DNA from 2 places in the Halarsenatibacter silvermanii genome. Region 1 is predicted to be linked to the other one. Evidence: riboswitches for the same ligand, from Rfam matches in the RefSeq annotation. Region 1 holds a riboswitch; the other holds the start of a gene.
The links. A riboswitch is a leader RNA that binds a small molecule or an ion and turns the genes downstream of it on or off. The one in region 1 is predicted to bind cobalamin.

Region 1 (16,265 bases):
CTTTGTAAAAGTTGATGTGTCCGATTTTGAAGATGCCCAAAATCTGATAGATGTGGCTCAGGAAGAATATGGCAGTATAGATATTTTGATCAACAATGCCGGCATAACTGCCGATGGATTTTTGACCAAGATGAGCGAAGAGGATTGGGATAGAGTGATAGATGTAAATCTAAAAGGAACTTTTAACTGCTCTAAGTTCGCTGCTCAAAAAATGATGGAACAGGAAGATGGCGGAGTCATTATCAATGCTTCCTCCGTAGTCGGCCTGCATGGTAACATCGGCCAGACCAATTACGCCGCCAGCAAATTCGGCGTTAAAGGCCTGACCAAAACCTGGGCAAAAGAGCTGGGAGGCCGGGGTATAAGAGTCAACTGCGTAGCACCCGGTTATACAAATACCCGCATGATGGACGATGTGCCAGAAAAAGTACTCGACAGCATCAGAGATAAAAATTCTCTGGGCAGACTGGGTGAATCCGAAGAGATCGCCCATGCATATCTCTATTTATCTTCGGAAGAAGCAGCCTATGTTAACGGCGCAATCCTGCCTGTTGATGGCGGTCAAATTCTTTAAAAAAACTGTCTGAAGGCATGATTAAGCCTGTTAAATGGCCGGAACTCAACCCTGCCAGCTATTATCCCCGGCAGGGTTGAGATTTATCCCGGCTGATAGCAAAATATTGTGCAGGAGGTTAAATTTATGAGCGTTAGCATTATTGGAACCGGACATACCGAGTTCGGCAATCTCGATAAAGATCTGTATGAGCTGCTCGAAGAATCTGGGAAAGAAGCACTGGCAGATACTGAGCTCGCTCCTGCAGATATCGACGGAATCTGGATAGCAAATTACAGCGCTGGAAGTTTCAATAATCAGGAACATCTTGGCCCATACGGGCTGGAAATACATGAAGATCTTCGCTTCACTCCGGCCACCAGGGTTGAAAATGCCTGCGCCTCGGGATCTGCAGCCATAGATGCTGCCCGCAATGCTCTGCTTTCCGGCAGCGCCGACTATGCACTCATAGTAGGTGTTGAAAAGATGAATTCGCTCGACACAAAAGGGGCCATGAAAGCTCTTTCTAAAGCTTCCTACTGGCCTGATGAGGGAGCTGAGGGAATGACATTTCCCGGGCTTTTTGCTGAATTTGCCAGAGGGTACGGAGAAAAATATGGATATGATCAGGAAGAGATGGAAGAAATTCTGGCCCGTATTTCAGCTAAAAATCATCGCAATGCAGAAGAAAATGAACTGGCTCAGATGCCCTGGAACTGCAGTCATCAGGATATTTTGGACCTGGAAGAGGATAAAAACCCGATAATAGCCGATCCCCTCAGATTATATGACTGCTCGCTTATCACTGACGGAGCTGCAGCTCTAGTTTTGACTCGTTCGGAAATTGCCGAAGAGAACGGCTTTGAAGGTGTGGAAATTACCGCCTTCAGCCACACGACCGATTATCTTGAGCTGAACAAGCGTTCCAATTACGAATTTACCGCAGGGAAAATCGCCGTCGAAAATGCTTTTGAACAGGCCGGAATTTCAGTTGAAGACCTTGATTTTGCTGAAGTCCATGACTGCTTTACCATAGCCGAGCTGATCATCTATGAAACCCTGGGGCTGACAGAGGATGGTAAGGGGGCAGAGGCTATTCGTAACGGCTGGACGGAAGCTAATGGACGGCTCCCGGTAAATCTTTCCGGGGGGTTGAAAGCTAAAGGTCATCCTGTAGGCGCTACAGGTGTGTCCATGGCTGTGCTGGCAGCAAGGCAGCTGATGGGAGAACCTATCGGTTTAGCCCTGGATAATCCTGAATTGGGGATGAGTTTTAACATCGGAGGCAGCGCCGCTTCCAATTATGCTCTCGTATATAAGCCGTTAAATAGGTAAATTAATTAAATACAGGAGGTTATAAATAATGAGAAATATAGCCATAGTCAGCGCCGTTAGAACTCCTATCGGTGCTTTTGGAGGCTCTCTAAAAGATATAGAAGCCGTGGAATTAGGCTCTATAGCCCTGGAAGAAGCCATGAAGCGGGCCGGAATATCGGGCGAGGATGTCGAAGAGGTAATAATGGGCAATGTTCTACAGGGAGGATTGGGCCAGAACCCCGCACGGCAATCCGCCGTCAGAGCTGATATCCCTTATAAAGTACCAGCAGTAACCATCAATAAGGTGTGTGGTTCGGGATTGAAATCAGTTAATCTTGCAGCCCAGGCCATCCTTACCGATGATGCCGATGTGATTGCCGTCGGAGGTATGGAAAATATGAGCCAAACCGGATATGTAGTTGACGATTATCGCTGGGGCAATAAAATGGGTCACGGCGAAATAACCGATATGATGATAAAAGATGGACTCTGGGACGTTTTTAACGATTATCATATGGGCGTGACTGCTGAAAATGTCGCGGAAAAATGGAATATCAGCAGAGAAGAACAGGATGAATTTGCCGCCAAAAGTCAGCAAAAAGCAGAAGAAGCTATAAAAGATGATAGATTTTCTGATGAGATAGTGCCTGTAGAAATTCCTCAGCGCCGGGGCGAACCCGAAGTTTTTGATGAAGATGAGCACCCTCGATTCGGAACAACTGCTGAAAAACTGGCCAATCTCGGTCCTGCTTTCAAAAAAGATGGAACCGTCACCGCCGCCAATGCTTCAGGAATAAATGATGGGGCTGCTGCTCTAATAATGATGAGCGAAGAAAAAGCTAAAGAGCTGGGCGTAGAACCTCTGGCAGTTATTGAATCATATGCTTCGGCCGGAGTAGATCCAGAAATCATGGGAACCGGTCCCATCCCGGCCACTGAAAAAGCTCTGGAAAAAGCAGATCTGGAGATAGATGATCTGGAGCTGGTCGAGCTGAACGAGGCTTTTGCCGCTCAATCTCTGGCTGTTCTAAACGAGCTGGATCTGGATCCTGAAATTGTCAATGTCAACGGCGGCGCCATTGCTCTGGGCCATCCAATCGGCTGCAGTGGAGCCAGAATACTGGTAACACTGCTGCACGAGATGGAAAAGCGAGACGTCAAAAAAGGACTGGCAGCACTCTGCATAGGTGGCGGCCAGGGTACAGCGACCATAGTGGATAGAGGTTAATAGCAGGTCTATCCTTTAAAATCATATTTTTTTAAAAAAGCTGCAGAGTTGAAATATAAACTTTATATACAGCTCTGCAGCTTTTTATATCGATGATAATATTCAAAAATTGAACTTTTTTTATAATAATGTTATAATTAATTTGAAGGTTAAAACATTATATTTATTCTAAAAAACCACAGAAAGTGTGGTGAATAAAATGGAAAAGATTCTGCTGGCCTACGATGGTTCCGAAACTTGTGACAAAGCTGTTGGAAAAGTTAGCGAACTGGCCCAGGATTTAAATGCCAGTGTTACTGTTATAACTGTGGTCGAAAGTGCCACCTCCGCCCCCTCTCTTCAGAACGGTTACTCATCTCAAAGAGAAGAAAAAGCCCGGGAAATGGCCGAGAAATGTGCTGAAAGGATTGGCATTGAAAATGTTAATATAATTGCCAAAGAAGGAAACCCCGCTCACCTCATCTGCAATGAGGCGGAAAAAGGAGATTTTGATCTGGTAGTAATGGGCGAAAGGGGGAAAAGTCGAATCAAAAGATTCTTGATCGGGAGTACAACTGAAAAAGTAGTGAGACAGAGTAAAAAATCTGTTATGGTGGTTAAGTAACATCATAAGAGGATCAACACAATATAAAGCCCTCAATCGGCGGTGACGGACTGCTGTCGGCTGAGGGCTTATTATATTTTTAGCCTGGATAAAACCGCTCTAAAAAAGAAAAATCGATCCCGAAATCGGGATCGGCAACTTTAAAGCTAAAACCAACTGATAGTATCGGGCTTAAAATATAAATTTAATCAAAAAATCCGTTGAAGCTAGCCCAACTTTTGTCGGGCCAGTTCTAAATTTTCCTGTAGAAGTCGGGGAATGGGAAGCTCATAAGGACATTTTTCCACGCATTTTCCGCACTCGATACAATTCTCGGCCTGTAAAAATGTTTCGTAAGGACCTTCTTTTATCTTTTTTGCCGGCATGCGATTGAGAAAAGATTCAACTCTCAAAACAACCGGGATCTGTATTCCTTCCGGACAGGGAAGGCAGTACTGACAGCGCCGGCAGAACTGATCCCCCAATTCTTCCCTCTTTTTTTCTATAAATTCTATCTCTTCCTCGCTGAGCTTTTCAGTCCGGTCTGCTGCAGCCACATTTTCTGCAACTTCCTGAGGGCTTTCCATACCGGGAATGGGAATCACACTATCCCGGGTCAAAATATAGCGAAGAGCTATTTCAGGCGCCTGCAGTCTTCCGCCGGCCATGGGTTTCATTGCTATCATGCCCATATCTCTTTCTTCTGCGGCTGGAATCAGCTTCTTTTCCGCCTCAGTCTCGATAAAATTATAACAAAATTGAACGGTGGCAAAATTATTTTCTTTTATAGCCCTCAACAGCAGCTCATTGGAATGACCGGTGATCCCTATATGATCAATAAGTCCATCGCTGCGGGCCTTCATCAAACCCTGCAGGGCGCTATTTTTCTTTGTAACCTGATCTTTGTAATTCTCTTCGCTGCTGACATGATGCAGCTGGTAAAGATCGATCTTATCAACCTGCAGATTGTCAATGCTAACTTTTACATCCTGATATGCCTTTTCAGCATTTTCAGCTGGTGTTTTGGAAGCCAGATAAACTTTTTTGTCCAGTTCCTGCAAAGTCAGCCCGATCTTTTCCTCACTATCGGAATAAGCGCGAGCTGTATCGATAAAGTTAATTCCACGCTCGACAGCAGTTTTAACAGTGATTTTAGCCTCCTGCTGCGAAACTCTCTGTACGGGAATTCCACCAAAACCCAGGGTGGAAATTTCCAGCCCGGTTTTGCCCAAAATAATTTTTTTCATTATCGGATACCTCCCCAAGACTGTCTGTAATTACCTGAATTTTTAATGAAACCGAACACTTGGTCAGCTTTTTAGAGCCGGCAGTGAAAAAATCCCCCAATCATCTATCCAGATTGGGGAATTTCTTTCGGCAGCTTATTCACATTACTTGTCCACTCTTTTTGTTTGGCCTGAACTTTTATATAATTTATACGTGTTTCATTCTTGCTCTATATTAAAAGCTGAAATCATCTCTTTGAGATGCTCGGCCATATTTTCCAGTTCATCGGCTGAGGCGGCCACCTCTTCCACTGAAGCGCTCTGTTCTTCAGCCAGAGCCGAAACCTCTTCGCTGCTGGCAGCGTTGTCCTCGACTGATTCTGAAATGGAATTTATCGATTGATTTATATCCTTGATTCTTCTGCCCAGATCTTCAGCAAAGTCCTTCATTTCCTCCACCCTTTCCTCTGTGCTGCGAGAAGTGCTTACAATACCCTCAAGAGAGTCGCCGGCTTCATTTATTGATTCTATCTGTTTATCTACCTGTTTTATATTTGTCTGCATCGAGTTTATAGTAGCCTGAGTTTCGGACTGGATATCCTCGATCAGGCTGGTTATCTCACCGGCGGCTTCCGAGGACTCTTCAGCCAGCTCTCTTATTTCTTCAGCTACCACAGAAAATCCTCGTCCAGCTTCACCGGCCCGGGCTGCCTCTATGGCAGCATTCAAAGCGAGCAGATTTGTCTGCGAGGCTATAGATTCTATAACTTCTATCATATTACCTATCTGCTGAGACCTTTTATTGAGTTTTTCTATGGCATCGGTGGCAAATTCTACAGTCTCACTCACAGTATCAAGCTGTTCAATAGCTTCATTTATGGATTCCTGACCTTCACGGGCAGTTTCAACTGAATCGCTGGCTTCCTGGAGTACTTCGTTCACATTTTCCATAAGCTGGCCGCCATCTTCAGCCACCTTTTCTGAGGTTTCATCAATATTTTGAATATCGGTGTTGATATCTTCACTCTTTTCGGCAACCTCTGTGATGGTGCGGGCGATCTCCTCCGAGCTCTGTCCCATATCATCTGATGCCCTGCTCAGCTGGCGGGAAGCATCCACGACCGAGTCTGAATTATCATCGATTCCCAGAATTAAATTCTTCAATCCGTTTGTCATTTCGTTGAAGGAATCAGCCAGATCACCGAGCTCACCCCTTGATTTTATTTTCACCTGACCGCTCAAATCTCCATCAGCTACTTCAGCCGCTCTTTCAGCCAGCATTTCTACAGGCTTAAGCAGTCTGGAAATAAGAAGGAAGATCAACACACCAACTGCAGCTGTGCCTGCCACCGAAAATATTCCGATATTTCGAGTTATAGCAGCACTTTGAGCGACAACATCTTCTCGATCCTGCACTGTCTTGATGTAACCCAGCACCTCACCAGAATAGTCCTCGAAGGGCAGAAGATAAATACCTTCAGTCTCATCTTCGGAGTAAAAGAAAACCCTTTCTCCTGTTTCGGCTTCTGCCAGCTTCTCCTGAGGCACCTGCCATCGATCTTCTGCTGTCGCTCCAAAGAGGCCATCATCTTCGCTCACCTCTTCCCAGAACGGCATATCTTCATCCTCGAATACATAAAAGAAAATTTCTCCGCCCAGATTCTCCTGCAGCCTGTGGGCAAAATAATCATCAAAAGCTGATCCAAATTCAACAGTTCCCACATGTTCACCCTCATACTCGACCGGAGCTATGGCGCGAATACTGATAGCCGAAGTTCCAGCTTCCAACCCCTGCAAAAACTCCTGACGGCTGTTAGCTTCATTGACGATCTCTCTAACATCACTGAGATCATCCCCGTATCTTTCAGGTCTGTGAACTCTTAAAAAAGAAGTGGAATCAGGCTCGTGAAAATGAACTCTACCCACTTCCTCTTCCACCGCTTCTATCTCCGGGCCCAAAAACTCTGCCATCTGCTGACGTTCGCGCTCGCCAAAAAATTCCTGAACCATTTGATTGTTGGCAGTCCGCAGCACGTTTACCCGGGCCATTTCAACTCTATCTTCAATTTGCGCTTCCAAAAAATTGCCCAAAGCTGCAAAGAATTCCTCTTCTTCCTCCTGTAAAACGGTGTTAGACTGGTTGAGCGAATATAAGCTTAAACCTGTCGATAAAATTATAATCCCCAGAACAACAGCGATAATCAATTTTTTCTTAAAGGACATTTTCCGCAATGATGGCACTTTTTAAATCACCTCTATAAATTTGCATAGTATTATTCTGCGCTAATAATTTCTTCCCGATGTCAGCATCAATTTCCTGCATATTTCAGTACTTTTTTCCCGTATACAGGCAATCATATACTCCGGACGTAAAAATATTTATGAAAAATATACGATTTTATTGTATAATGATAAAAAAGGATAATATACTCACTATGATGAGCAAATGACATCTTTTAAACTCAGTTGAATTTAGGGGGATTACCATGTCCGAAAAAAAATCGGCCCAAATAGCCCCGGAAGATCAGTTCATAGAAAACAGATGCAGACTTGTTCAGGCTGCTCTGGATTCTCTCTCTGCCAATATAGCCATACTGGACGACAAAGGTATCATCCGTTACACCAACCGCTCCTGGAAAGAACACGCCCGGGAAAATAACCTGGATCCTGATAAATGTTCCGAGGGAATTAATTATTTGAAGGTCACCCTGAACGCGAAAGGAGAACCCACTGAATTGACCGAGGCAATCAAAAGCGTGATGCGCAGAAAAAGTGATTACTACGAAAAAGAATATCCCTGTCACGGCCCGGATAAAAAAAGCTGGTATAGAATGAAAGTTACCCCCTACGATGACGAAGGGCCTTATGCTGTCGTCATAGCGCACGAGGATATCACGGAAAAGAAAAAAGGCGAATTGAAAATAGAGGAATCTCTACAGAAAACCAAAATGCTCCATGATCAATTTTTGCCGGCGGGGCCTCCCGATATTCCCGGACTGGATTTTGCTTTTCATTACCAGCCGGCCAACAGACTGGGAGGCGATTTTTACAATTACGTAAAACTCGAAAATAAATTGATATTTTATGTTTCCGACGTGAGCGGTCACGATCTGAGCAGTTCAATTCTCAACATATTCCTGCGGGAAGCAATAAACTCTTATCTTTTGTCAGCTTCAAATTCCGATGAAATCAAGCCCGCTGATATCGTTAACTACATCTCCAGGCGCTTCAGCGAAGAAGATTTTCCCGCTGATTATTTTATCTCGCTGGTCATGGGAGTTATGGATATCGAGAACTATGAGATAAATCTCGTAAACGCCGGATTTCATTTTCCGCCCAAGCTGATCATCGAAAGCAGCAGACCGGCCAGCCTGAAGTGTTCCGGTCCCCCTATTTCTTATCTCACCACCCGTTCAGAGCAAAAATATGAAGATTGCCGGTTTGTTCTTTCTGAAAACTCAACTCTTTTAATTTATACAGATGGTCTGATAGAACAACGTCAGGCGGAGAGCTCAGAGGAGATGTATGGAGAGATGAGGCTGATGGAACTGATAACTGCGCTGGACTACAGAAGACCAGAGACTTTAATTAATAAAACCTGTGAAAGTTTAAAGCAGTTTCGAGGTGAAACTCCAGTAGGAGATGATATTACAATGATGGCAATAAAAAATAGAAAACTGAAATAAAAAAATACCTGCATCTCAGGAGGTATGAATCCTGAAACGCAGGTGCCCAGGAAGTACCCTGGGATTGGGGGGTTAGGATTGCAAAATTATAAAAGATATCCGGAAGTGATCAGACGCTTTTTTAGGGGGGAAGGATATTTCGATTAACCTGTTAACATGATAAAATACGAAACAAATAAAATAAAGTCATAAGCAAAATAAATACCTGTATACAGGTATCCAAAAGAATATTTTCTCGCAGAATACAATATATATGATAATTTAAGCAGGAATATGATCCTGCATCTATAAATTTAATTTTGAAAAAGAATTATAAAATTTAAGTCGGGTGTTCCCGGTCGTGACCGGGAGGTAATAGGGAATCAGGTGTAAAACCTGAACGGGCCCGCCACTGTAACTGGATTTGATGGCAATCTGCCACCTAAAGTAAGTTAAACGTTAGGGAAGGAATCTGTCGTTATGTCAGGTTTTGTTATCCAGAAGTCAGGAAACCTGCCCGGCACCGAAACCTGCTCTTTCCCTCGTCGGCAGGGGGCAGCAGGTAATCAAATCAGCTGCTGGCTGGATCAGCCCTGCTTCCGGAAGATTATTTTTCATCGGTCAGCAGTGTCCATGATTATCCTGCCACCGGCTGTCGAGGCCGGGTTTTTGTGTTTGGAGGGGGCTGCCATGGATAGGCTTCTGACAGCATTTAAGATTAGTCGCAAAAATATGATTCGCCTTTTTATATTTGTTATAGCAGCGTTAATGATGTATTTTATGCTTTTTGACAGCGGCTTCAGTCTGGAATGGTTTCAGGACAATATCAGCAGATTAAACACCTTAAGCCAGAATCATTTGCTGCTCTCAATAGTAATTTTTCTGCTGGTCCGTTATATTTTCGCCGTCATATCCATACCCGGAACCGGTGTGTTATCTATAGTTGGCGGCGCCATTTTTAATTTCTGGCTGGCAGTGGCGCTGGTTTCACTGTCAGTTAATCTGGGGGTTTTAACAGTTTTCCTGCTCAGCAGGTACGCTTTTAAAGACCCGGCCAAAAAAAGATTTGCCGGGCGTTTTCACTCTCTGGAACAGCTCCTGGATGAATACGGGGCCTCTCTTCTATTTCTTTTAAGATTGAGTGAATTGTGTCCTTCTTTTATCATAAACTCCTTTTTTGCCTTCACTCCTGTAAAGACTTTCACATTTCTCTGGGTTAGCTTCATAGGCCATCTTCCCGGCATCATCATTTTTGTAAATGCCGGCAGACAGATCAACGAAATTAATAAAGCAGCAAATTTAATGGATCCCCGGGTCATACTATCCCTCGTTGCTCTGGGATTGATACCTTTGCTATCAAAATTTCTACACAACCGAATACTCTGTACTTCCGATAATAATTGCCGGTAAATAGAGATTAGAACTGCAGCTGCGCGTAGCTTCAGTCAGAAAACAGGATGTTGAATGGCGGCGAGGAATCTTTTTGAGTTCTGTCAATAAAATCCTCATATTGGGGTATCTCTTCTGCTGATAGAAGTGAAAATTCAGGATGTAGTCTAAAATAGTGAGAAGCGACTTCATTTTCTGGAAGGCCGGCAAAATTGGCTTCAAGTTTGTTTTTATAAGAAATTATCTGGTCTAAATTTTCCAGAAAAAGGTCCAGCAACTCACCATCGAAGTGCTTGTTTCGATCATCTTTCATTATCGCTACAGCTTTTTCGACCGGATAGCTGTCCTTATAAACTCGCTCTGATACCAGAGCATCGAAAACGTCCACTATAGCAACAATTCTGCCTTCGAGAGGTATTTCTTCTCCCGCCAGTCCCCTGGGATAGCCTTCACCGTCCCAGCGTTCATGATGTGTACAGGCAATTCTTTTGGCCATTTTGATGAGCTCGTGGTCACTTCCCCTGAGAATATTGCCCGCTATAGAAGGATGTTCTTTTATTTTTTCGTACTCTTCATCGGTTAATTTTCCGGATTTAAATAAAATACGATCGGGGATTCCTATTTTCCCCACATCATGCATTAATGAAGCATAATACATCCTCTCAAGCTTTTCCTCATCAGAGGTCACCAGCGAGAAAGCAAGGGTTGAAAAGACTCCTATCTTGGCCAGATGCAGTGCTGTGTCCTCATCTCTATATTCTGCGGCAAAACAGAGCCTTTTAACTATCTCTCTGGTCCTTTTTTCATTTTCTTCCAGGGTGAAGCTGAGCATTACATTTTGATTGGCCAGCTGATTTACTTTTTCCTCTATCCCCTGTAGAGCGTTGCTGAGAAAATGTTCTATGATCTGATCTGAACGCAGATTTTCACCTTCAGCAAAGCTATGTGAACACGAAAAAGAATTATTCTTCTCCTCCTTCTCATCAGCCCCTGCAAAATTCCTTTCTGAAAAACCGGGGGAATAATCCTGTCGAATAAATCCCTTGATTATCTCGGCCGACTTTCTGACTATATCTTTTTCAAAAAACAAATTGCCTTTGAAGATACGAAAAGAATCGCCGACCATATGCTGTTTATCAGGCATTTCCTGGGTGACCAGCGCCATGGAGTGAACGGGATGATCCACAATGACTGCCCATTCCTGCAGCAGATCTTTTCTGATTTTCGCTGAAAACTCTTTGATATCAAAAAAGTGAGTGCTTTCGCTGAAATTAACCTTTAAATCCGGGCTAAATTCATCTGCGAACAGATAAAGTCCGGAACAAACAGCATCAAGTTTGAGATACCTATCGCGTTCGCTGGCAAAGAATTCATTTTTCTGAAAAAAAACATACATACAGGCCGGCAATTTATGTTCCATGACAACATCCTCTATGGCGTGGCTGACCGCCACCAGCGAAGATTTATTATAATTTTCTCTTCTAAGCGAGGAAAATTTATCATTTAACTGCTGATAAAGTGCAGACAAATAAAATTACCCCCAGTCACGCTTTAAATTTATCTATTTTTATCTTTTAATTCGCGGAACTTTTCCCGGGCCAATCTTCTATAAACTCTCTTTATATGATCAGCTCTTATCAAACTGTCGAGCATCTTTAAAGCTCTTTCAGGTTTTTCGTCGTGCTTTATTATCAGGTCAGAGAGCATTAAAACGATTCTGTGTTCTGCTTCCTGGGATAATCTGCCGGTATCACCGTGAAGATAAAATTTCTCCAGATGATAAAGAGCTCGCTCAGCAGCTTTTGCCTGGAGCTTCTCAAACCCTGCGTCTTCATACAGCCAGCTGAGCCGAATCCAGGCCGCTCCCGGTTTGTCGTGCTCAACTTCGAGAAAATCAAAAAGTCTCAGGGCAGTATAATAAGCTCGAAAAACCTCATTTAATTTTCTCGGCACACTATAGCCGGCCTTAACTTTTTCATCTTCAGTCTCCAAAATTACATCCTTAAATTTCTTTTCCAGCAGAGATTCATTTTTTCTGCAGAGCTCATCAAAATCATTTTTGGGGGCCGTATAAAAGCAGTAGGGGCAGGTCCAGATATAATACCAGCTGGGCTTGAAGTTAGAGTATATCTGCCGCAGGTCGCTGCGCATCTCATCCAGACTCAGACGGGATTTTCTTATTTTTCTGACCTCGATTTCAGCCTGACAGACCGGACATTTCCGGGTTTTGGAGAAGATGTATTTCGCAAAATTTTCAGCATCAGAAGAAATTTCCTCTCTTATCTCCCTGTGCCCGGATAAATATATACCATCCATTGGCAAATAATCCGAACTCCATTCCCCGAGACTGCTGCTTTCATTCTCCCCGGAGGAAACGACCCTGCTATCTTCAGAGGGGGGAAGCTTCCCCTTCAGCTCTACGATAACTTTCTCATAATCATCCTGGTTGAGCTTTTTCTTTCTGCGCGAAAGAGCGGCGAATAATTTTTCTCTCAGCTCTCCGGAGTTTCCCAGCAGATATTCAAAATCTTGAGCTTCAAGACCTGCATATAGGCTTTTTTTAAGAGCTACCGAGCTATAAAGATGTTTTTTTTCTTTTACCAGAGCTCCCTCGCCAAAAATCTCCCCCGAGGAAATCTTTTCTGCCATCATCTCGCGATTAAAATCAGATTGGGAATCAAAGATAGCTATCGTACCCTTGAGTAAAATAAAAACTTCCCGGGCTTTATCTCCTTTGAGGAAGATTTTCTTCCCCTGTTTTGTCCTGTAATATTTAGCCTTTTGCTTATCCAGCAAATCTTTGATATCCAAAAAATCATCTCCAGTTAAATTTCAAATTCATCTGTCAGTTCATTAAGCTTTTGAGCCATCTCAGCAAGATCTTCCGAAGCTCTGACGACTTCCTGGGTGGAAGCGCTCTGTTCCTCGCTGGCGGCGGCAACTTCTTCAGCGTTGCCGGAAACTTCCTCGCTGACCGCGGCAATCTCTTCCATAGCTGCCGATACCTCACTGCTGCCCACCGCCATCTGATTGGCGCTGGCGGTAACATCCTGAATTAGATCGGTGAGATCCTCTATAGCATCCTCTATCTGGGTGAAGGTATCGCGGGTATCTTCGATGGCCGTTACGCTTTCTTCCACAACATCAACAGTCTCTTCGGTCTGCTGTACAGAACTATCGACCCTGTTCTGGATTTTCCCTATCAATCCAGCTATCTCCTCGGTAGCCTGTGAAGATTCTTCGGCCAGCTCTCTAATCTCATCAGCTACCACGCTGAAACCCTGTCCGGCCTGTCCGGCCCGGGCCGCTTCGATGGCCGCATTTAAAGCCAGCAGATTTGTCTGTTCCGATATATTGCTGATAAGCTCAACTATTTCACTGATCTCGTCGGATAGATCGCCAAGTTTATTGATATCTTCAGCAACCTGAGAAGATTTTTCCTCCACGCTGTCGATCTTCTGACGCGAGTTTTCCAGCGCATTATTGCCCTGGTCAACCTCTTCTCTTACCTGATCTGCCTTTTCTTCCATATTCCGGGCGCGCTCGGTCACTGCATCTATACCCTGGCTGAGATCTTCCATGTTTTCCTGAGTTTCATCTATCTGAGCTGACTGCTCCTCTGCGCCCGAAGCGACTTCCTCTATGGCCGTGCTGATCTCATCAGCAGAGGCGGACATCTCTTCGCTGTTGGCCGAAAGCTGCTGGCTGGAAGAAGCCAGATTCTCGGCAATATTCTTCTCCTGCTCAACAGAATCAATCAAATTCTGCTGCATATCGGCGACGGATTGGGTGATTCTACCTATTTCATCATCTCTATCGAGAAATTCGGTTGCCCTGCTATCTTCCTGGAACGTCAGGTCTAAATCAGCAATTTTTTCGATGACTCCGGTCAAAAGTACAATGGGGTTAGCCACACTTCTGGCTATAAAATAGGCGAAAAAGGCTATTATAATGCCGGATGCCAGTATAGTTATCAGCATATTGTTTCTGAGATCACGGGTGCCAGCAAGTATCTCCTCCTGATCAATCTCGATAATCAGACCGGCTGCCGTATCTCCGTAACGTATGACTTCATTTTGACCTAAGACTGGCTGACCTCTATATTCAACATACTCTGCTGTGTATCGAAAATCGAATTCTCCTGCGGAAATTGGTTCTGACAGTCTCCCTACAGCTTCAGTTTCTATCCGTTCCTGGAAGGCAGCTCCTTCCGCCAGATCACCGATCAGAGTGTTGGTCAATAGAAGTCCATCCGAATCTATTATGTAAGCATCGGCTGTCTCACCCAGCTCTTCCAGCCCCTGATGTATTATCTCATCCACATGGGAGGTGTCGACCACGAATATCATAGCTCCGACAATCTCTCCTTCGACGCCTTCGGTTCTGACCGGAGCAGCAAGAGTGATAAGGTGTTCTTCTCTCACATCGGAATAAAAAGGCTCAGACCAGTTCATCTCCCCCTCCAGAGCAGCTTGAAGATAATCTCTGTCGGAAAGATCAGCTCCGATATCATCTTCATCGGTGGAGTAGGTAACGACGCCGCGAGGGCTGGTCACTGATATGGCTTCGTAATGCTCGAATGATTCATGGATATTATCAATGGTCTCACCAATTCTGAATTCAAAAACTCCTTTAGCCCATTCCTCTCCTTCATCCGTCTCATCTTCCGATTCAGTCATAGACTCATATATTTCATTGTTATTGATGGTGCTCAACATATCCATCTCACGTTCATTCCAGAAATCGTCCAGAGATGTCTCTGTTTGATAACCGGCCATGGAAATAGTATTATATATCTGATTCTGGATCTCCTGCTCAGAAGTTCTGAAAGAAAACACTCCTACAATTAAAACGGGAACAAGTCCGATGATCAAAAACAAAATTACTAATTTTGGTTTTAAACTCAAATTTGCCAGCCACTTTTTCAATGAAATAGCCCCCTGATATTTTTGTGCTTAAATAAGCATCCTTAAATTCTATCAATCTAAATGCCGCAGACTGTTTTGTGTTTTAGTACTGACTCTGCCTAATATAGAATTGTATATGCAGATTCATTTTCCTGCCTGCAGGTTCAGCTCAATATATCAATTAGAAAGTGATGCTCGAAATTTTTCGAAACTCAGGTTAAGTCCATGGCCAAAAAATAGTGTTTCCGGCTCAGGATGTGCCGGGCTAAGCGTGAGCTCAGGGACAAGCTTTTGCGAAGGGAGCGCAATTTTTAAATTCAAACCTTTTAACTAAGAATAATAAAGATTTTTAGCCGGGTGTTTTCGATGAAAATCCAAAAAAATGTTGCTATTAATAATGTTTTGATATATTATACTAAACTAACGGAGGTGAAAATATGCCAGGAAAAGAAACCTTGCTCGATACAGAAAGTTTAAAATTACAGGTGGAGAAGCTGGAAGCTTTACTGGAATCCGGCAATTATGAGGAAGCTGTAGAAATTTCTCAGCAGCTTTCCAACCGCAGAATAAGAGATATAATAATTGCTATTCCCCGCTCAAATATTCTTCCCTTTTTGCGCGGACTGGGCTGGGATCGCGCCGGCGAGATTGCCGCCTGGCTGCCCGAAGAACTGACTATAGAACTGCTAAAAGAGATGGAGGAAAATGAGCAAAAACAGTTATTCGCCCATCTGGATAGTGACGAAGTGACGGATCTGCTTGATCATCTGCCCTATGAAGAGCAGGAAAAGCTGTGGAAAAAACTTCATCCTGAGCTGGAGGAAGATGTAAAAAAACTGAGCTCTCATGGTCCTGAAACTGCCGGCGGCCATATGGAAACTGAGTATGTAGCAGTACATAGAGATACCACAGTTCCGGAAGCATTGCAGAAACTGCGCCGGGCACGCCAAAGAATTAACAACACAGCCTATGTATATGTTACAGATGACCGAGAAAAACTGATAGGAGTAATTTCCGCCCAGGAATTAAGTTTTGCCGACAGATCAGAAAAAGCAGAGGATTTGATGGATCAGGATATTCATGTAGCCAGAGTCGATGAGCCGGTCGAAGAAGCGGCCAAAACTTTGCAGTACAGGCGTCTTAATTTGCTGCCGGTGATTGACGAAGACGATAAATTGCTGGGGGTTTTGACCCTGGATACGGCTATAGATCAGCTCTCGGAAAAGCTGGCGGATGATTTTGTCTCCCTTACCGGTGCCAGCGGAGAAGAAAGCTTTTTCACCAGCCCTAAAGAGGCCATCCGTATGAGACTGCCCTGGATGGCTTTTAATGTTTTCCTCAATCTGGGGGCGGTGGCCGTCATCAGCAGCTTTGAAGATACCATCGCTCAAATTGCC
Region 2 (16,219 bases), on a different contig from region 1:
CTCTCGAGGAGCTGCTGATTGAACACAGCAAACTCTTTCTGGGGCCGGATAAACTTCTGGCCCCTCCCTATGGCTCTTATTATATCGATGATAAGGTGACCATGGGAGAAAGCACCCGGGCGGTGATGGATATATATGAAAAACTGGAGCTGGAATTATCCGATTCCTTCAAGGACCTGCCCGATCATATAGCTTTGGAGCTCAATTTTTTGGCCTATCTGACTGAACAGCAGCTGGTTCTGTCAGAGGAGCATAAGTCCGAAGATAGCGGGGAAAACGTTCTGAAATGGCAGAAATATTTCCTGGAAAATTGTCTGGCTCCCTGGTATGAGCCCTTTGTCGACAGGATCAAAAATAACTTCGATTCTGAGTATTATGATAGTCTGGCCGATATACTCGCTTATTTTCTGGCACAAGAACGTGAATATCTGGCCCGGATCGCCTGATCATCATGCTGGGCAAATATCTGTTCAGACTCTTCGCTGAAAAGGTTCTGCCAGAAGAAATTGAGATTAAAGGTTCAAGATGTCTGAATAATGATAGAAATTTTCTCTGCTGCCGGGGCTGTGTTAGAATCTGTCCCCGGCGCAATCTCAGCCTGCAGAAAAATGATATTCCGAAAAAACATGATCGCTGTACTGGCTGTGGATTGTGCATCTCTATATGCCCGACTGCAGCCTTAAATTTTAAAGAGCTGGAAAGAACAAAGATAAACAGCAGACTCATTCAGGCCGCCCAATCCCGCAGCTTTCTCAAGCCTGTCTGCAAAAAATTGAAAAAATCAGATTCTTCCGGGGCAATATTGACAGGCTGCCCGGGAAGTTTTTCTTTGGCCCGGCTCATTATCCCTCCAGTTCTGGGGAGTGAACTTTATCTCCCCTTTGCAGATTGCCGGGAGGCTGGCTGCAGCAACTTTGACCGTGTCGCCCCCTGGATAAAAAACCAGGTTGAATTTCTCAAAAAGATTTTTCCCGGCTGCAGGCCTTTTATTTATACCGGCAAAAAAAGGCCCGGATCAGACGGCAGCTCATCTTTATCGGGTGATACCGATGAAGATGATGAAGAACTGGACCGCCGGGAAGTTTTCTCCAGTCTGGCCCGGAAAAGCGGGGAGGTTTTGGAAGATCTGACAGAGATGGGAAAAGAAGAGCTGCAGAAAAGATATCCCGGAGCTGGAAAAGAAGATAGTGTCATACTTCCCCGGGAATTACTGCAGATAATCTGCAGGATATCTGCAGAAAATAACAGTCTGGATATTAATGATAATTTGATAATTTCTGCCCGGCCGGAATTCAGAGAAGAACGCTGCACATGCTGCCGGCGCTGTGAAAAATTATGTCCCACCGGCGCGATCAAATTCACCCAGGAAAATCCGTTTTTTTATCCGGGCAGATGCACCGGCTGTCATGTCTGCCGCAGCAGCTGTCCTCAGGATGCTTTAAAATTTGTCGGCGGTCTCACACATGATGAGTTTACCGCCGGCAGGATCGTCCTTGAGCCCGGATTCAGGCTGGGAAAATGCCCTGATTGTGGGGCCCCGTTCAATTTAAAAAGCGGCAGAGATAAATGTTATTTTTGTTAGTTTTCATTTTTTATTCCAATTCTCTTTTGCAAAGGAGGTAATATAATGTTTGGACTGGGCGCTCCTGAATTGATTATAATTCTGGGGATAATCCTGATAATCTTTGGCCCCGGCAGAGTACCGGAGATGGGAAGAGCTATAGGTTCGGGTATAAGAGAGCTTAAAAATGCCAGCAAAGAGGTGGAGGAAGTTTCCGTAATAGACGAAGATAAAGACGAGTAAAAGATAATGGATCTTCTTGTCTTTAGTTGGTTAATAGGTGTATAAAAAACCTCATTTAGTTGTACTGTAAGATATAAAGCTTCGTTCACAATGAAATTCCCCCCCGATCTTATACGATATCTATCAACTGATAAAAGGAAGATCCAGGATAATAAGGGGCCGGTTGGAAGAGCTATGGCCTATGTCCTCAAGTGATTCTATTGATGAGAATCTCGGGGTGAGAACCTCGGGGCAGTAACACATTTATTTGCCGTGAGGCACTGCTGGAAACAGGCGGGAAAGCTCATTATTTTTACAGCGGAAAAAAACCGGAAATAACCGGGAAGGAATATAATCACATATCTTGAATTAATAAAGCAGGGAAAAAAACTAAATATCGGCGCAATCAGGTGCCTCCGGCATTGCCGGGGGATAATAGGGAATCAGGTGAGAAGCCTGAACGGGCCCGCCACTGTAACTGGTCACCCCGGATTTTTATCTGCCACCAGTCGCCTATGATTTTGCCCGGCCGGCAAGGGCGCTGGGAAGGTAAAATCCGGCAAAGGCCAGAAGTCAGGAGACCTGCCTGGTTGTCGAGCCTGCAGTTCCCCTATGGCAGGGAATGTAGGTGAAGCTAATACAGGACCGGAGAGTCCCTTATATCTCCTATCAGCTCATTTAACCGTCGCATTTTACCGGACCTGTGTAGGCTTACTCACCTAAACCGCTCAACCTGTCAGGGTTGGGCCTTTTATTTTGCCATAAATATGAGCAACAATAAACGGGCAAAAAAACAAAGGAGGTTATTTCTAAAATTGGTCACCTCAATACCGCTTTTTAATAATTTCTATCATCGTTTTATGAAAAATTTCCTGCTGATCTCACTCGCAGTGGTTTTCATTCTGGCTGCTGGAGCATTTATCAATCCGCAGTCCGCCCGGGTTTCCGGTGAGGTTCTGGAGATAGAGGATAGGGGAGGTCGAATTGTTGAAGTTCCTCATGAGCCAGAAGAAGTCATAGCCGTCGGTTCCGGGGCCCCGCGCAATGTTCTCTATTTTACCGGGGTCGAAAATATAATCGGGGTCGAAGAAGGAGAAGTCGGCTCTGATGACGAGCTTTACCGGGATTATCAGCTGGTCTATGAAGAGTTGAGAGAAAAACCTCAGATAGGACCCAACCACGGCGGCGATTCCGAGCTCATCGCCCGTCAGGATCCTGATTTGATCATTCATTCGGGAGATGTCCAGGATGCTGAAGATCTACAGGACAGGACGGAAATACCGGTCGTTTATCTGGATTTTGGCGATCTGCACAAATATCGTGATGTGCTCTTCGACGACTGGCGCATCCTGGGAGAAATATTCGGCGAGGAGGATAGAGCCGAAGAACTGATAGATTTTACCGAAGAGATTATATCCGACCTGGAAAGCAGAGGTCAGGAGGTGACCGAAGAAAAAAGACCGGAAGTCTTTATCGGAGGTATGGGTCACAGGGGAGCTCATGGCTTGACCTCGGTCCGGGTGCCCTTTCCTCCCCTGGAATTTTTAGATGCCGATCATGTCGCCGAAAGAGAGCTGGATTTTGACACCGTCACCCAGGCCAATGTGGACAGAGAACAGCTTATGCTCTGGGATCCTGACTATATTTTCATGGATTCCAGCAATTTAAACCTGGTTTACGACGATATGGACCGGCATGACGAGTTCGCCGCTCTTAAGGCAGTACAAAAAGAGAGAACTCATACACTTCTGCCCTATTCCTCCTATCACCGCCAGTTCAGCAATATTCTGGCCAACGGTTACTATATAGGAAGTGTCATATATCCGGAAGCTTTTGAAGATGTAGATCCTGTCGACCGGGCGGAAGAAATTATGGAAGTGTTTCTGGGCGAACCGGTTTTTGAAGAACAGCAGGAGTTTTTCCCCTCCTTTGAACAGATAAATCTGCTGGAAAAATAGATTCGTCAATATTGGCAAATATTAGGGCGTATAGGGCCTATAGGGGTGGAAAATATTTATTGTAAATTTCGAGGGGGATCGTCTTTTGGAGGAAGTTAAAAATCGCGTTTTGCAGGATTATCGATCACATCAGTACAAAAAATTCATTTTTGGCATCGCATCTCTTATCATCCTGGCTTTTCTGGTTATTATAGCCATATCCGTGGGTTCGACCACAATTCCGCCCCGGGAGGTGCTGGCGGTTTTGCTGGGGGCGGAAACCTCGGGACCTGTCAGGGTCATAATCTGGAACATAAGAATACCTCAGGTGATAGCTGCCATCGTTGCCGGGGCCGGCCTCTCGGTATCGGGCACCATAATGCAGACTATATTGAAAAATCCTCTTGGTTCACCCTTCACCCTCGGTGTATCCCAGGCAGCTGGCTTTGGAGCGGCCTTTTCCATCGTCATTCTGGGAGTGGGGCAGGTTCACAGCGGTACAGATGGAGATATTATTCTGAATAATCCTTATATAACCACCATTTCCGCCTTCGGCTGGGCGCTTGTTTCCACCCTTATCATCCTTGCCCTGGTTCGTTACAAAGGGGCTGCAGCCGAAACTCTCATACTGACCGGAGTTGCTCTGGGTTCTCTATTTGGGGCCGGCACCACAGCTATCCAGTATTTTGCCGACGATGTCGAGGTGGCCTCTATCGTTTTCTGGACTTTTGGAGATGTGGGACGGGCTACCTGGTCCGATCTGGGACTGATCATCGCCGTGCTGCTGCCCTGTTTGATCTATTTTGTCAGCAAAGGCTGGGATTATAATGTGATGAGCTCGGGCGATGAATCCGCCGAAGCTTTGGGGGTTGACGTGGAGAGATTGAGAATTATCGGAATGCTGCTTTCGTCTTTTCTGGCAGCGGTTATAGTTTCTTTTGTGGGAATTATCGGTTTTGTGGGATTGGTGGCGCCTCATATGGTCAGGAAGTTAATAGGCACCGATGATAGATATCTCATTCCCTTCTCAGCGCTAGCCGGTTCAATTCTGCTGCTGGCCTCCGATACTGCCGCCCGAACGCTGCTATCTCCCATAGTATTGCCCGTGGGAGTGGTCACCTCATTCCTGGGAGCCCCCCTGTTTATCTATCTTGTTATGAGGGGGAAAGAATACTTATGGAGTTAAAGGTAGATTCTATCGATTTCAGCTACGATGAAACTCTGGTGCTTGAGGATGTAAGCTTTGAGCTCAAAGCAGGTGAAATTTTAAGCATAATCGGTCCCAACGGTTCGGGGAAAAGCACCCTTATCAAGTGCATAAACCGGATTCTTGACCCTAAAAAGGGTTCGCTTATTTTTAACGGCAGAGATTTGCTCAATCTTACCAGAGAAGATCTGGCCCGACACCTGGGCTATGTTCCGCAGAACGAGAGCAGAAATTTTCCCGTTACCGTCTTCGATGCTATCATGATGGGCCGCAAACCTTATATATCCTGGAAGCCCCGCGAAAAAGATATGGAAATAGTTTCGGAGATCATTGAAAAACTGCAGCTGGAAGATCTCTGCCTGCGGGATGTGAAAAGACTGAGCGGAGGTCAGCGCCAGAAGGTTCTTTTTGGGAGAGCTTTAGCCCAGGAGCCGGATATTCTTCTCCTCGATGAACCGACCAGCGATCTGGATCTTCGCCATCAGCTGGAGGTTTTGGAGTTGATCCGCCAGGAGACCAGCCGGGGGATAGCGGCGATCACGGCAATCCATGATCTGAGTCTTGCCTCTCGTTACAGCGATAAGTTTATAATGCTCTCAGAAGGCCGTGTTTATGCTGCTGGCGGCCGGGAAATTCTTTCATCTGAAAATCTTCAGGAAGTTTACGGGGTAGAAGTGGCTGTACTCGAACATCGGGGAGAGAAGATAATTGTTCCGGAAAGTCCTATCGCCTGACCTAACCGGATTGCAGAGCACTTAACTGCGGCCGTTATAAATACAGGGATTGTGATTTTATTGGCTCCATATGCAGTATCGATTTTCAGCGAAGACGCCGCCACCCTCGCTTTTGCTGCCGGCTTTTTGCGTGCCCTGTGTCTGGTCGCGCCTCTGCTCACATTTTATCGGGTAATATCCGGTCATTTAACCGGGGCCGGCGATACCGCTGGAACTGGGGATTATGGAAATTTTTGTGGGACTGTTTGTGGACTGCGCTTTATGGCTTCTGATAAGTTTTAATCGACTACTTCCACCTGCCAGTCGCTGTCGACCCACAATCCTAAAACATCGGCTCCCGATATCCAGGAATTGACCACCTCGACTGCATCTTTAATATGTTCAATCTGACCTGCTCTGCCGGCCGGATTGGCAGCACAATCATAATGACCCACAACTGCTATTCTTTCAGAATTATGTTCTTCAGTAGACACCTTCACCCGCTCTTTGATGGACTCCACTGTTTTTTGATCCTCATTTTTCGCCAGGATGAGATTCGGTCCCGGTTCGGTGATCATATCCACGTGATCAACTTCGTAATTCTCGTGAAACCAGTCCAGAACCGGCGTCTGTACCCTGCCGTCTATGCAGTTAATCACCGTCATAAAAACTCCCTTTTCCATTGTATTCTACCTCCTTTCAGAAGTTTTTGAGCATGAAGTCGTTTGAATATTTAACCGACAAATTTTCGCTGTTAAATTATGATATTCTCCCTGCCGGCAAAAACTCCTGCTTCAGATTAAAATTTTAGGTTTTCATCTCTTCAGCCGGTAAATAGATGGGGTAAAAAAGCTCATTACCATCAAAATAAGAAAATCCCAACTGCTGAATTGAAGCAGCCGGGACTCAAATCACCTAGCGTCAGGTTTTGAGGGTAGTAAAATACTATCCGGAGTATCTGTTTATGTCCATGGTTCCGTTCTATACCGATAGGCTTTTAACTATTCAACCATTACGACGGGTTTTATCATATCGCGGGGTTTTTCCTTCATGAGCTTAAAAGCATCTTCAATGCCTTCTAATCCGTACAGGCGGTGTGTTATTAGGTGCGAGGGGTCCAGCCTGCCATACTCCACCAGCCGGCTCAGTTTTTCCATGCGCACCCTGCCACCAGGACAGAGGCCGCCGCGTATATCCTTATGGGCCATACCGTTACCCCATTCAAAGCGGGGCAGAGGCAGCTCTTTGCCTTCATCGAAGTAGACAAGGTTGGATATGGTGCCGCCGGGCCTGGTCAGCTCTACAGCCTGTTTGAGTATATCCTGGCCGCCTCCTGCCACGATGGTGCAGTCAACCTCTTTGCCATCGGTGGACTCCATAATCTGTTCGACTGTGTCGCCATCACGATAATTTATATGGTCTGTCATTCCGTATCTTTTAGCAGCTTCAACACATACCTGTCTGGAACCCACAGCAAATATGCGGGAAGCTCCATTTATAGCAGCTCCGGCTATAGCCATAAGTCCTACAGGTCCGATACCCAGCACGACCACAGTATCGCCATTTCCTATCTCGGCCAGCTCAACACCATGCATGCCGGTAGTAACCATATCTGTGAGCATGAGGGCGGATTCCATCGATATCTCCGGGGAAAGATGGGCCAGATTAAGATCGGCCTGATTCACATGAAAGACCTCCCGGAAGACCCCGTCCTTTACATTGGCAAATCTGAAGCCCTGCAGCATACCTCCGGAGTGCTGATGTCCCCTATCCTGAATATCCCGGCTGTGCCAGTCCGGCGTTATGGCGGGAACTATCACCTTATCACCTGCTGCAAAATCCTCTACTTTGTCTCCGGTTTCCACAATTTCGCCCACCGCTTCATGACCTAAGACCATATTATTTCTTTCACCTATAGCTCCGGAATAAACGGTGTGGATATCCGAAGTGCAGGGGGCTACAGCCAGCGGTCTGATCAGGGCATCATAAGGTCCACAGTCGGGTTTGGGCTTTTCAATCCAGCCCACCTCACCGACCTCTTTCATGGCAAAGCTCTTAACTTTTGTAGCAGTCTTCAGCGTCTCCTCTCTCATCTTGGATTTCATTTTATTACCTCCCGGGTATTGTGATTAATTTCATTATCTCGCCTATAATATAACATGCATGCGGGACCAGTTCAATATAAAAGCCTGAATTACTTATTTTCAAAAGATTTCCAGGCTTTATTCGTGTATGATTTTCTATATTATAGCTAAAACTGATTATTTGTTCCTGTTATTTATATATATTTAATAATTTTTGTCTCTCTATTTCCCTCAACCAGGTGTAAATAAAGAGGATAGAGTCATTTATGGCAGCAATAAAGACCTGTATTATCATTATGCCGAACCTGCAATGGATATCTCTTTATGCCCTTAATCCCTCAAATAACAGGGCTCAGGCTGATTATATTAGCTGCGGCTGCCCGAAAATTATGCAGCACTATCATTGTAATTAATAAAATTTTCACAAAGATCGCCCTAAAAGACCCTTTTCAGGCTTTTTAACCGGGGCTTTAGTCGCCAGAAGACATGATATACCCGATAATACTGTTTACACCTATAAGAAAGGCCGGGAAAATCATGTATTGTCTGCAGTCAGCCATCTGCTTGACATGATGGAGATAATAAGTTATTATATTTGCAACTGATTAACATATCAAAATTAGATGAGATGAGCTTAGCCAGGCTAGATGAGATGAAAGCAGAATAGCTGAGGCAATTTGCCCTGCTGTATAATTTTCCTCATATCGTCCATCTCATCGGGCTGGCGTCCGTGCTTTTTTTGTTTTTTTATTTACTTAATTTTTTAACAATAAGAGGGGGAAAATTCATGCAAAATTCAGATCAGGCGGATGTCACCCGGGAAAATGATAGGGAAGAAGAAAACGGTTTTTTTGGTGAATTTGGCGGCAGATTTGTTCCAGAAGAACTGGAACCGGCCCTGCAGGAGCTGGAAGATGCCTATTTTGAGTACAGAGAAAAGCAGGAATTTCAGGATACGCTCTCCCATTATTTAAAGGAAAATGTGGGAAGACCTTCACCTCTATATTTTGCCGAAAGATTGACAGAAAAATATGGCGGGGCAAAAATATATCTAAAACGCGAGGATCTTAACCATATGGGTGCTCACAAAATCAATAACACCCTCGGCCAGTGTCTGCTGGCCAAACACATGGGGAAAAAGCGGCTGGTGGCGGAGACCGGCGCGGGCCAGCACGGAGTGGCAACCGCCACTGTAGCGGCCATGTTTGGTCTGGAATGCGAAATCTTCATGGGCAAAAAGGATGTTGAAAGACAATCGCTAAATGCCTACCGGATGAGACTTTTGGGGGCAGAAGTAAATCCTGTCACCAGGGGAAATGCCACGCTTTCAGAGGCCGTCGACGCTGCTCTGGAGGACTGGATTCAAAATCTGGATGATACCTTTTATCTGCTGGGATCAGCAGTGGGTCCTCATCCCTATCCCACCATGGTCAGAGATTTTCAATCCATCATAGGGGAGGAAACAAAAGAACAGATCAGGCAAAAAGAGGGTAAGCTGCCGGATTATCTGCTGGCCTGTGTGGGAGGAGGCAGCAATGCCATCGGTCTTTTCCATCCCTTCCGTCAGGAAAAAGAGGTGAAGTTAATAGGTCTGGAAGCGGGAGGAAAGGGAGATAAAGAAGGCGAACATGCCGCCACCATGACCCGGGGAAAGCCGGGGGTAAAACACGGCTATAAAAGTTATCTGCTCCAGAATGAGAAGGGAGAGGGTTCTCCCGTTCATTCTTTGGCCGCCGGACTCGATTATCCCGGTGTGGGCCCCGAACACAGCTATATGCGGAAAACAGGCCGGGCCCGCTATGAAGCTATATCGGATGAAGAAGCTCTCGCTGCTTTTCGGGAGTTATCTGAACTGGAGGGTATTATTCCTGCTTTAGAAAGCTCCCATGCTCTGGCTTATCTCTCCCGGCTGGCTCCAGAGCTGGACAGCGAGGATATCATCGTCGTCAATCTCTCCGGACGCGGCGATAAGGATGTGGAGTCGACCTCCGAACACTTCAGTTAAAGATGAATAAAAGCTTTTAATTTAGGTTCTTCCTGTTATCAGTTGATAGATATCTTACAGGATCACTATCATGATAATAATTGCTGGAAGCAGTAAAGCTTAAGTTCAAGTATCATTTCGCTTTACAGCTTCCAGCATTATACATTATGAAGATGATCTCAAAATGAAGATGATCTCAAACAAATTTCAGCCGGTCTATCTCTTATCTCAATCTATCTCCTCTATAAATTTGCGCAGCCGCTTTAGACCCTCTTTGATATCCGCGAGCGAGGCAGCGTAGGAAAGCCGGATATATCCGTCATGGCCGAAGGCTTTGCCCGGCACGACCGCCACTTTTTTTCCCTCCAGGAAAAGATCGGCAAATGACATCGAACCCTGAATCTTTTGACCATCATAGGTAGAGCCGAATAGATTCTCGATATTGACCATGAGATAAAAGGCTCCGTATGGCTTTATACAGCTGACTTCAGGCATATCATCTATCTCTTCGACCATGTAATCCCGGCGTTCTTTGAAGACTTCCACCATCTCATAGATCGGCTCTTTAGATCCTTCCAGGCCTGCCACGCTGGCATACTGGGCTATGGAATTGGGATTGGAAGTGGCATGGCTCTGCATATTAGCCATGATTTCGATTATTTCCTGCGGTCCAGCGGCAAATCCGATCCGCCAGCCGGTCATGGAATAGGCTTTGGACATGCCATTTATCACGATGGTCTGCTTTTTGATCTCCTCGCCCAGAGTGGCAATGCTCACATGCTCCCTCTCATCATATATAATCTCCTCGTAAATCTCATCTGAAACCACCATAAAATCTTCTTTCACGGCCAGAGCGGCTATCTCTTCCAGCTTTTTTTCGGTGTAAACACAGCCGGTCGGATTATTGGGGCTGTTGAGAATTAAAGCCTTCGTATCCTCGTTTACTGCTCCGCGCAGATCCCCGATGTCGACTTTAAATCCATTCTCCTCCCGGGCTTTTACATAGGTCGGATCTCCTCCGCCCATCTTTACCATCTCCGGATAGGAAACCCAGTAGGGAAGAGGGATGATGACCTCGTCTCCTTCATTTAAAATAGCCTGAAAGGTGTTGAAAAGACAGTGTTTGGCTCCGTTGGATATTATAATCTGGTCCAGATCGTAATGCAGCCCGCTGTCCTTTTTGAATTTTCTTTGCACCGCTTTTTTCAAACCTTTGGTGCCGGCGGCAGGTGTGTAGGTGGTAAGTCCTTTATCGATGGCTTCTTTACCGGCCTCTCCTATATGTTCGGGAGTGTCAAAATCGGGCTCGCCCGCTCCAAATCCGATCACATCGTGACCATCGGCCTGTAATTCTTTGGCCCGGGCGCTTATGGCCAGCGTCATCGATGCCTCAATCGTCTGCGCCCTCTCCGATAATTTCATAACTAGCTTATTCCCCCTTCAAAATTTTACAAAAATACTCCCTTTTTCAGTTTAGCATATAAAAAAGGGCCAGGCAAACCTTATGATATCATTCACTTTTAAAAATACTTGTATACATGTATGAAAAAAACAGACAGCATTTACATTTTCTGAATATTTATCTAACATAAAAGATGTCATTATCTTTTTAATTATAAATATGGAAAAATTTCATTGTGAACGCAGCTTTATATCTTCCAGTACAACTAAATGAGGTTTTTAACACACCTAGCTCTGGAGAAAGGAGGCGGGAAAAATTGCTGCAGAGGGACAACGATATTCTGCTGGAGATGGCTCATGACATTCAGGACACCTACGGCTATATTCCTGAGAGAGAGATTACCAATCTGGCGGAGAAATTTTCCGAACCCCGGGCCAAGATCTACGGGGCGCTGGAATTTTACTCGATGTTTTACACCGAACCGACCGGCAAATATATTATCAGGCTCTGCGACAGCGTATCATGCTATCTGAATGATTCCAGCGAGGTGCTGACAGCGGTCCAGGATTATCTCGGTCTGGAGTGCGGCGAGACCTCTGAGGATAAATTGTTCACCCTGGAAGTCGTCGAATGTCTGGGACACTGCGGAGAAGGGCCGGTGATGATGGTAAACGACAAAATGTACACGGAGATGAGCCCGGGCCGGGCGCTGGATATCCTATCAGAATGTCAATAAGGAGGGTAAGCTGATGGTTCAGGAGCAAAAATTTCTCAAAGGGCCCCGGCTGCGGGATCTCGAGGAATACGATTTTCCGGGCCTGCAGCGGGCCATGGATATAGGTTCGGAGGCGATTATTGAAGAGATCAGCCAGGCCGGACTTTTAGGCCGAGGAGGAGCCGGCTTTCCCACCGGAAAAAAGTGGGAGCTGGCCTATCAGGAAGAGGGAGAATTCAAGTATGTGATCTGCAATGCCGATGAGGGGGAACCGGGCACTTTTAAGGACAGATATCTGCTGGATGAGAGGATTTTGAAAGTTCTGGAGGGCATGCTGATCGCCGCCTACACGATAGATGCAGATTTTGGCTATATTTATATCAGAGGAGAATATTTCAACTCGATAAATATTCTGCAGGAGACGCTGGAAGAAGCTCGCGAATCAGGGGTTTTGGGAGAGAATATATTGGGTTCTGACTTTAGCTTCGATATAAAATTAGTTCGGGGCGCCGGCTGTTATGTCTGCGGCGATGAGACCTCGCTTTTGAATTCGCTGGAGGGCATGAGAGGAGGATCGCGCACCAAGCCGCCCTATCCCATCAGCAAAGGACTCTGCGGCTGTCCCACGCTGGTCAACAATGTCGAATCTCTGGCCTGTGCTGCCGAGATCCTAAATCAGGGGAGCGAAAAATTTGCCGCCCTGGGCACCGCAGAGAGCAAAGGGACGAAACTCGTCTGTCTCAGCGGCGATGTCAATTTCTCCGGCGTATATGAGGTAGAATTCGGCAGCTCGACTCTGCAGGAGATTATCGACGATCTGGGCGGCGGGCTCAAAAAGAGCCAGGATATAAAATTTGTAATTCCCGGCGGGCTTTCCACCAGGGTTCTGCCCCCGGAAAGGCTGCAGTGCGAATATTCCTATGAAGGCCTGGATGAAGCCGGTTCCAGCCTGGGTTCGGGCGGAGTTATGGTGGTCGGCTCGGAACAAAATCTCAAAGATATTCTCACCCGGATAGCCAGATTTTATATGGACGAATCCTGCGGCACCTGTTTTCCCTGCCGGGAGGGTAATCATCAGATTTATGAGATCGTCTCCAATTCGGATAACGGCAGCGAAGATTTCCCCGAAGAAAAGCTGGAGATAATAGAAGATCTGGGCAGCACTATGGCGGCTGCCGCCCGCTGTGGCCTGGGGCAGACCGCTCGGCTTCCCACAGGCTCGATCATTTCCGAATTCAAGCAGGAGCTAACCGAGGAGGCTGTTTATCATGATTGAACTGACCATCGATAACAAGCAGGTAACCGTCGAGCCGGGCACCACAATTTTAGAAGCGGCCAGCCAGATCAATGTGAATATACCCACCCTCTGTTTTGCCGATGATCTCGAAGTTTACGGGGGCTGCCGGCTCTGCGTGGTGGAAGTCGAGGGCCAGGACCAGCTGCGGCCGGCCTGCAACACCAGAGCCCGGGAGGGAATGGAGATCAAAACCCATTCTCCCCGCGTGAGAGAGGTAAGAGAGAATTTATTCGAGATGATCATAGCCTCGCACAATATCAGCTGTGAGCTCAACTGTCTGATCTGCAGCCGTCAGAGCAGCTGTGAGCTCGAAGATTTAGCTCAGGATATCGGCGTCAGCCGCGTGCGCCTCGAGCCGAGCGGGAATGGCGAGGAAGAACTCGACCGTTCCAGCTTTTCCATAGTGAGGGAGCCGCAAAAATGCATCAACTGCACCCGTTGTATCAGAAAATGCGAGGAAGTTCAGGGGGTCGGCGTCTTTGCCAAAGCCAACCGCGGCCCCGAGACAAAGGTAACCACCTTCCGGGATAAAGGCATGGGCAATGTGGAATGCACCAACTGCGGTCAGTGCGTTGTCTCCTGTCCGACCGGCGCTCTGCATGAGGTCTATCATCAGGACGGCGTCTGGGATGCCATTTACGATGATGATAAGCATGTTATCGTGCAGACTGCTCCCTCGGTACGTGTGGCGATAGCTGAACCCTTCGGAAAAGAACCGGGTACCATCGCCACCGGTCAGATGGTGGCCGCTTTGAGAAAACTCGGGTTTGACCGGGTATTCGACACCAATTTCACTGCTGATCTAACCATAATGGAGGAAGGTACCGAAGTGGTCGAGAGGGTATTAAACGATGATCATCTGCCGGTTTTGACATCCTGCAGCCCCGGCTGGATCAAATTCATCGAGCATTTTTATCCCGAATATCTCGAAAATCTCTCCACGGCCAAATCGCCGCAGCAGATGTTCGGGGCGGTGGCCAAAAGTTATTATGCCGATAAAATGGGGCTGGCTGAGGATGAGCTCGTGGTGGTCTCCATAATGCCCTGCACCGCCAAAAAGTTTGAGGCCAACCGGCCGGAGATGGGCGATGATGTTGATTATGTGCTGACCACCCGCGAGGCGGCCCGCATGCTGAAATCGGTCGGTATCGATGCCTGCCAGCTGGAACCGGAGGATTATGATGAGATGCTGGGCGTCTCCTCAGGAGCCGGCGATATTTTCGGAGCCAGCGGCGGCGTTATGGAAGCGGCCGTCAGAACTGCCTATAATCTCATAACCGGCGAGGAGCTCGAGGAGATCGATGTCACTCCGGTCAGAGGTCTGCAGGGATTGAAGACGGCCGAGGTACCTGTCACCGACGATATTACCCTGAAGGTGGGCGTGGCCCACGGCCTCAGCAATGCTCAAAAGATGATGGAGAAGATAGAAGCGGGAGAGGAATTTCATTTTGTCGAGATGATGGCCTGTCCGGGCGGCTGTATCAGCGGCGGGGGCCAGCCGATCAATACCGATATGACCTGGGAAGAGGTGAGGGAACGGAGAATAAACTCGCTTTATGATATAGATGAGAACAAGGAGCTGCGCCGTTCCCATGAAAACCCCAGAATCCAGAAACTCTATCAGGAATTTCTGGATGAACCGGGCAGCTCCCGGGCCCATAAGCTGCTGCACACCGATTACACCTTCAGAGGCGTGCCGGGAGGATAAAACTGGCCGAGAAAAAATCGGGTACAAAAAAATTGATCGATGATAAAAAAGCCGGACGACAGCGGGACAGAGTTATCTCCGCTGGCGTCCGGCCTTTTCGCTTTTGGTTCTTCTTTGTCTTCAGCGGGGCTTTCCCGGCTAAAAATCGGAAAATTTTTCCCGGCTCTCATCAAGCCCCTGAGAAAAGATCATCGACTCCGTGCTGCAGACGAGAAACTGCACTCCCTTCTCGTACATCCTGTCGGCGTGTTCTTCATCTTCACACCACATTCCGAGAGCGACATCCTGGCGGCGGCAGACTTTTATGATCTTATCCACCGCCTTCTGCACCCGCTGATGGTCGGTCTGCCCCGGTATACCCATAGAGCCGGAGAGATCGAAAGGCCCTATGAAGATCATATCCAGGCCCTCCACCTCTGCAATCTCCTCTATATTATTCACAGCTCCGACAGTTTCGGCCTGAACGGCTGTCAAAATATCATCGTTTGCGCTTTCCAGATATTCCTTCATATTATCTCCATAATTGGTGGCCCGACCGGGACCTATACCTCTGATGCCCCGGGGAGGATACTTGCTGGCTGAAACGGCCGACTCGCATTCTTCGCGGTCGGATACCAGCGGGATCAATATTCCTTCCGGCCCTATATCCAGAATCTGCTTTATGATGGCTGTATCATTATCGGGCGCTCTGATGAGAGGCGAAATATCTCGTCCCTGCAGAACTTCCAGGCAGTTTCTCAGACTGGAGCTGGTAAAATGACCGTGTTCGCCATCCAAAACCACCCAGTCGAAGTCAGCGGCAGCTATAATCCTTGATACGCCGGGATGGTCCAGCACCTGAAAGATACCCGGGCATTTTTCTCCCTCCAGAAGCTTTTCTTTTAAATTTTTCTGGCCCATTTTGATCTCCTCCGTTCTGTTTTCCTTTGATGAATACGGCTAAAATTATATCAAATCGACCGATATGGAGAAAAACCTCTTTTAAACCCTGGCTTCGTGCAGCTCTATCTTTTCTATCCTGCCGGGAAATACCTCGGTGATCCCTCCTGACTGATTGAGCTTTAATTTTCCTTCATCCGTTTTTTCAAGGCTTTTTATTCCGTCGTGATTTTGGCCCGCCTTCATCTCGACCCGCATGAGTTTAATATGCTTCATCCGCTCACCTCCTGAAGTTATTAAAATAGGATCTTCCTGTATTCAGCTGGTAAATAGGTGTGAAATTTAGAGTATCACTTTGCTTTATATCTGCAAGAAATATAAAGGGCCATCTGCTGGAAACAGATGACCGAGGGATCTGTTTTAAACTAAACCATTTCCAGTATTTAGTATAACACAGCGAGATATTTCAAACAAATCATATGATGGAATTTTAGTCTCTTTATTCCAGCG

Region 2: it holds a riboswitch for cobalamin, as region 1 does, so the genes downstream of both, BLT15_RS11845 (ABC transporter substrate-binding protein) here and BLT15_RS10015 (TVP38/TMEM64 family protein) in region 1, are expected to answer to the same signal.

The regions. Positions count from the first base shown of each region.
Region 1 is NZ_FNGO01000020.1:20,948-37,212, reverse strand. Features, by position in the region: gene BLT15_RS10050 (beta-ketoacyl-ACP reductase) at 1-574, shown strand, start outside; gene BLT15_RS10045 (thiolase domain-containing protein) at 701-1,888, shown strand; gene BLT15_RS10040 (acetyl-CoA C-acetyltransferase) at 1,917-3,098, shown strand; gene BLT15_RS10035 (universal stress protein) at 3,298-3,702, shown strand; gene BLT15_RS10030 (aldo/keto reductase) at 3,909-4,928, opposite strand; gene BLT15_RS10025 (methyl-accepting chemotaxis protein) at 5,127-7,130, opposite strand; gene BLT15_RS10020 (SpoIIE family protein phosphatase) at 7,394-8,593, shown strand; cobalamin riboswitch at 8,903-9,107, shown strand; gene BLT15_RS10015 (TVP38/TMEM64 family protein) at 9,206-9,982, shown strand; gene BLT15_RS10010 (HD domain-containing phosphohydrolase) at 10,014-11,489, opposite strand; gene BLT15_RS10005 (DUF2225 domain-containing protein) at 11,519-12,772, opposite strand; gene BLT15_RS10000 (methyl-accepting chemotaxis protein) at 12,787-14,889, opposite strand; gene mgtE (magnesium transporter) at 15,306-16,265, shown strand, end outside.
Region 2 is NZ_FNGO01000031.1:4,958-21,176, reverse strand. Features, by position in the region: gene BLT15_RS11860 (TorD/DmsD family molecular chaperone) at 1-446, shown strand, start outside; gene BLT15_RS11855 (4Fe-4S dicluster domain-containing protein) at 452-1,582, shown strand; gene tatA (twin-arginine translocase TatA/TatE family subunit) at 1,628-1,804, shown strand; cobalamin riboswitch at 2,175-2,387, shown strand; gene BLT15_RS11845 (ABC transporter substrate-binding protein) at 2,599-3,741, shown strand; gene BLT15_RS11840 (FecCD family ABC transporter permease) at 3,827-4,906, shown strand; gene BLT15_RS11835 (ABC transporter ATP-binding protein) at 4,897-5,661, shown strand; gene BLT15_RS11830 (MATE family efflux transporter) at 5,671-5,943, shown strand; gene BLT15_RS11825 (carbonic anhydrase) at 5,940-6,323, opposite strand; gene BLT15_RS11820 (NAD(P)-dependent alcohol dehydrogenase) at 6,642-7,745, opposite strand; gene trpB (tryptophan synthase subunit beta) at 8,512-9,729, shown strand; gene BLT15_RS11810 (pyridoxal phosphate-dependent aminotransferase) at 9,937-11,130, opposite strand; gene BLT15_RS11805 (NADH-quinone oxidoreductase subunit NuoE family protein) at 11,427-11,846, shown strand; gene BLT15_RS11800 (complex I 51 kDa subunit family protein) at 11,860-13,101, shown strand; gene BLT15_RS11795 (NADH-dependent [FeFe] hydrogenase, group A6) at 13,094-14,830, shown strand; gene BLT15_RS11785 (HpcH/HpaI aldolase family protein) at 14,969-15,730, opposite strand; gene BLT15_RS13330 (hypothetical protein) at 15,812-15,985, opposite strand; gene BLT15_RS11780 (phosphoribosyltransferase family protein) at 16,209-16,219, opposite strand, start outside.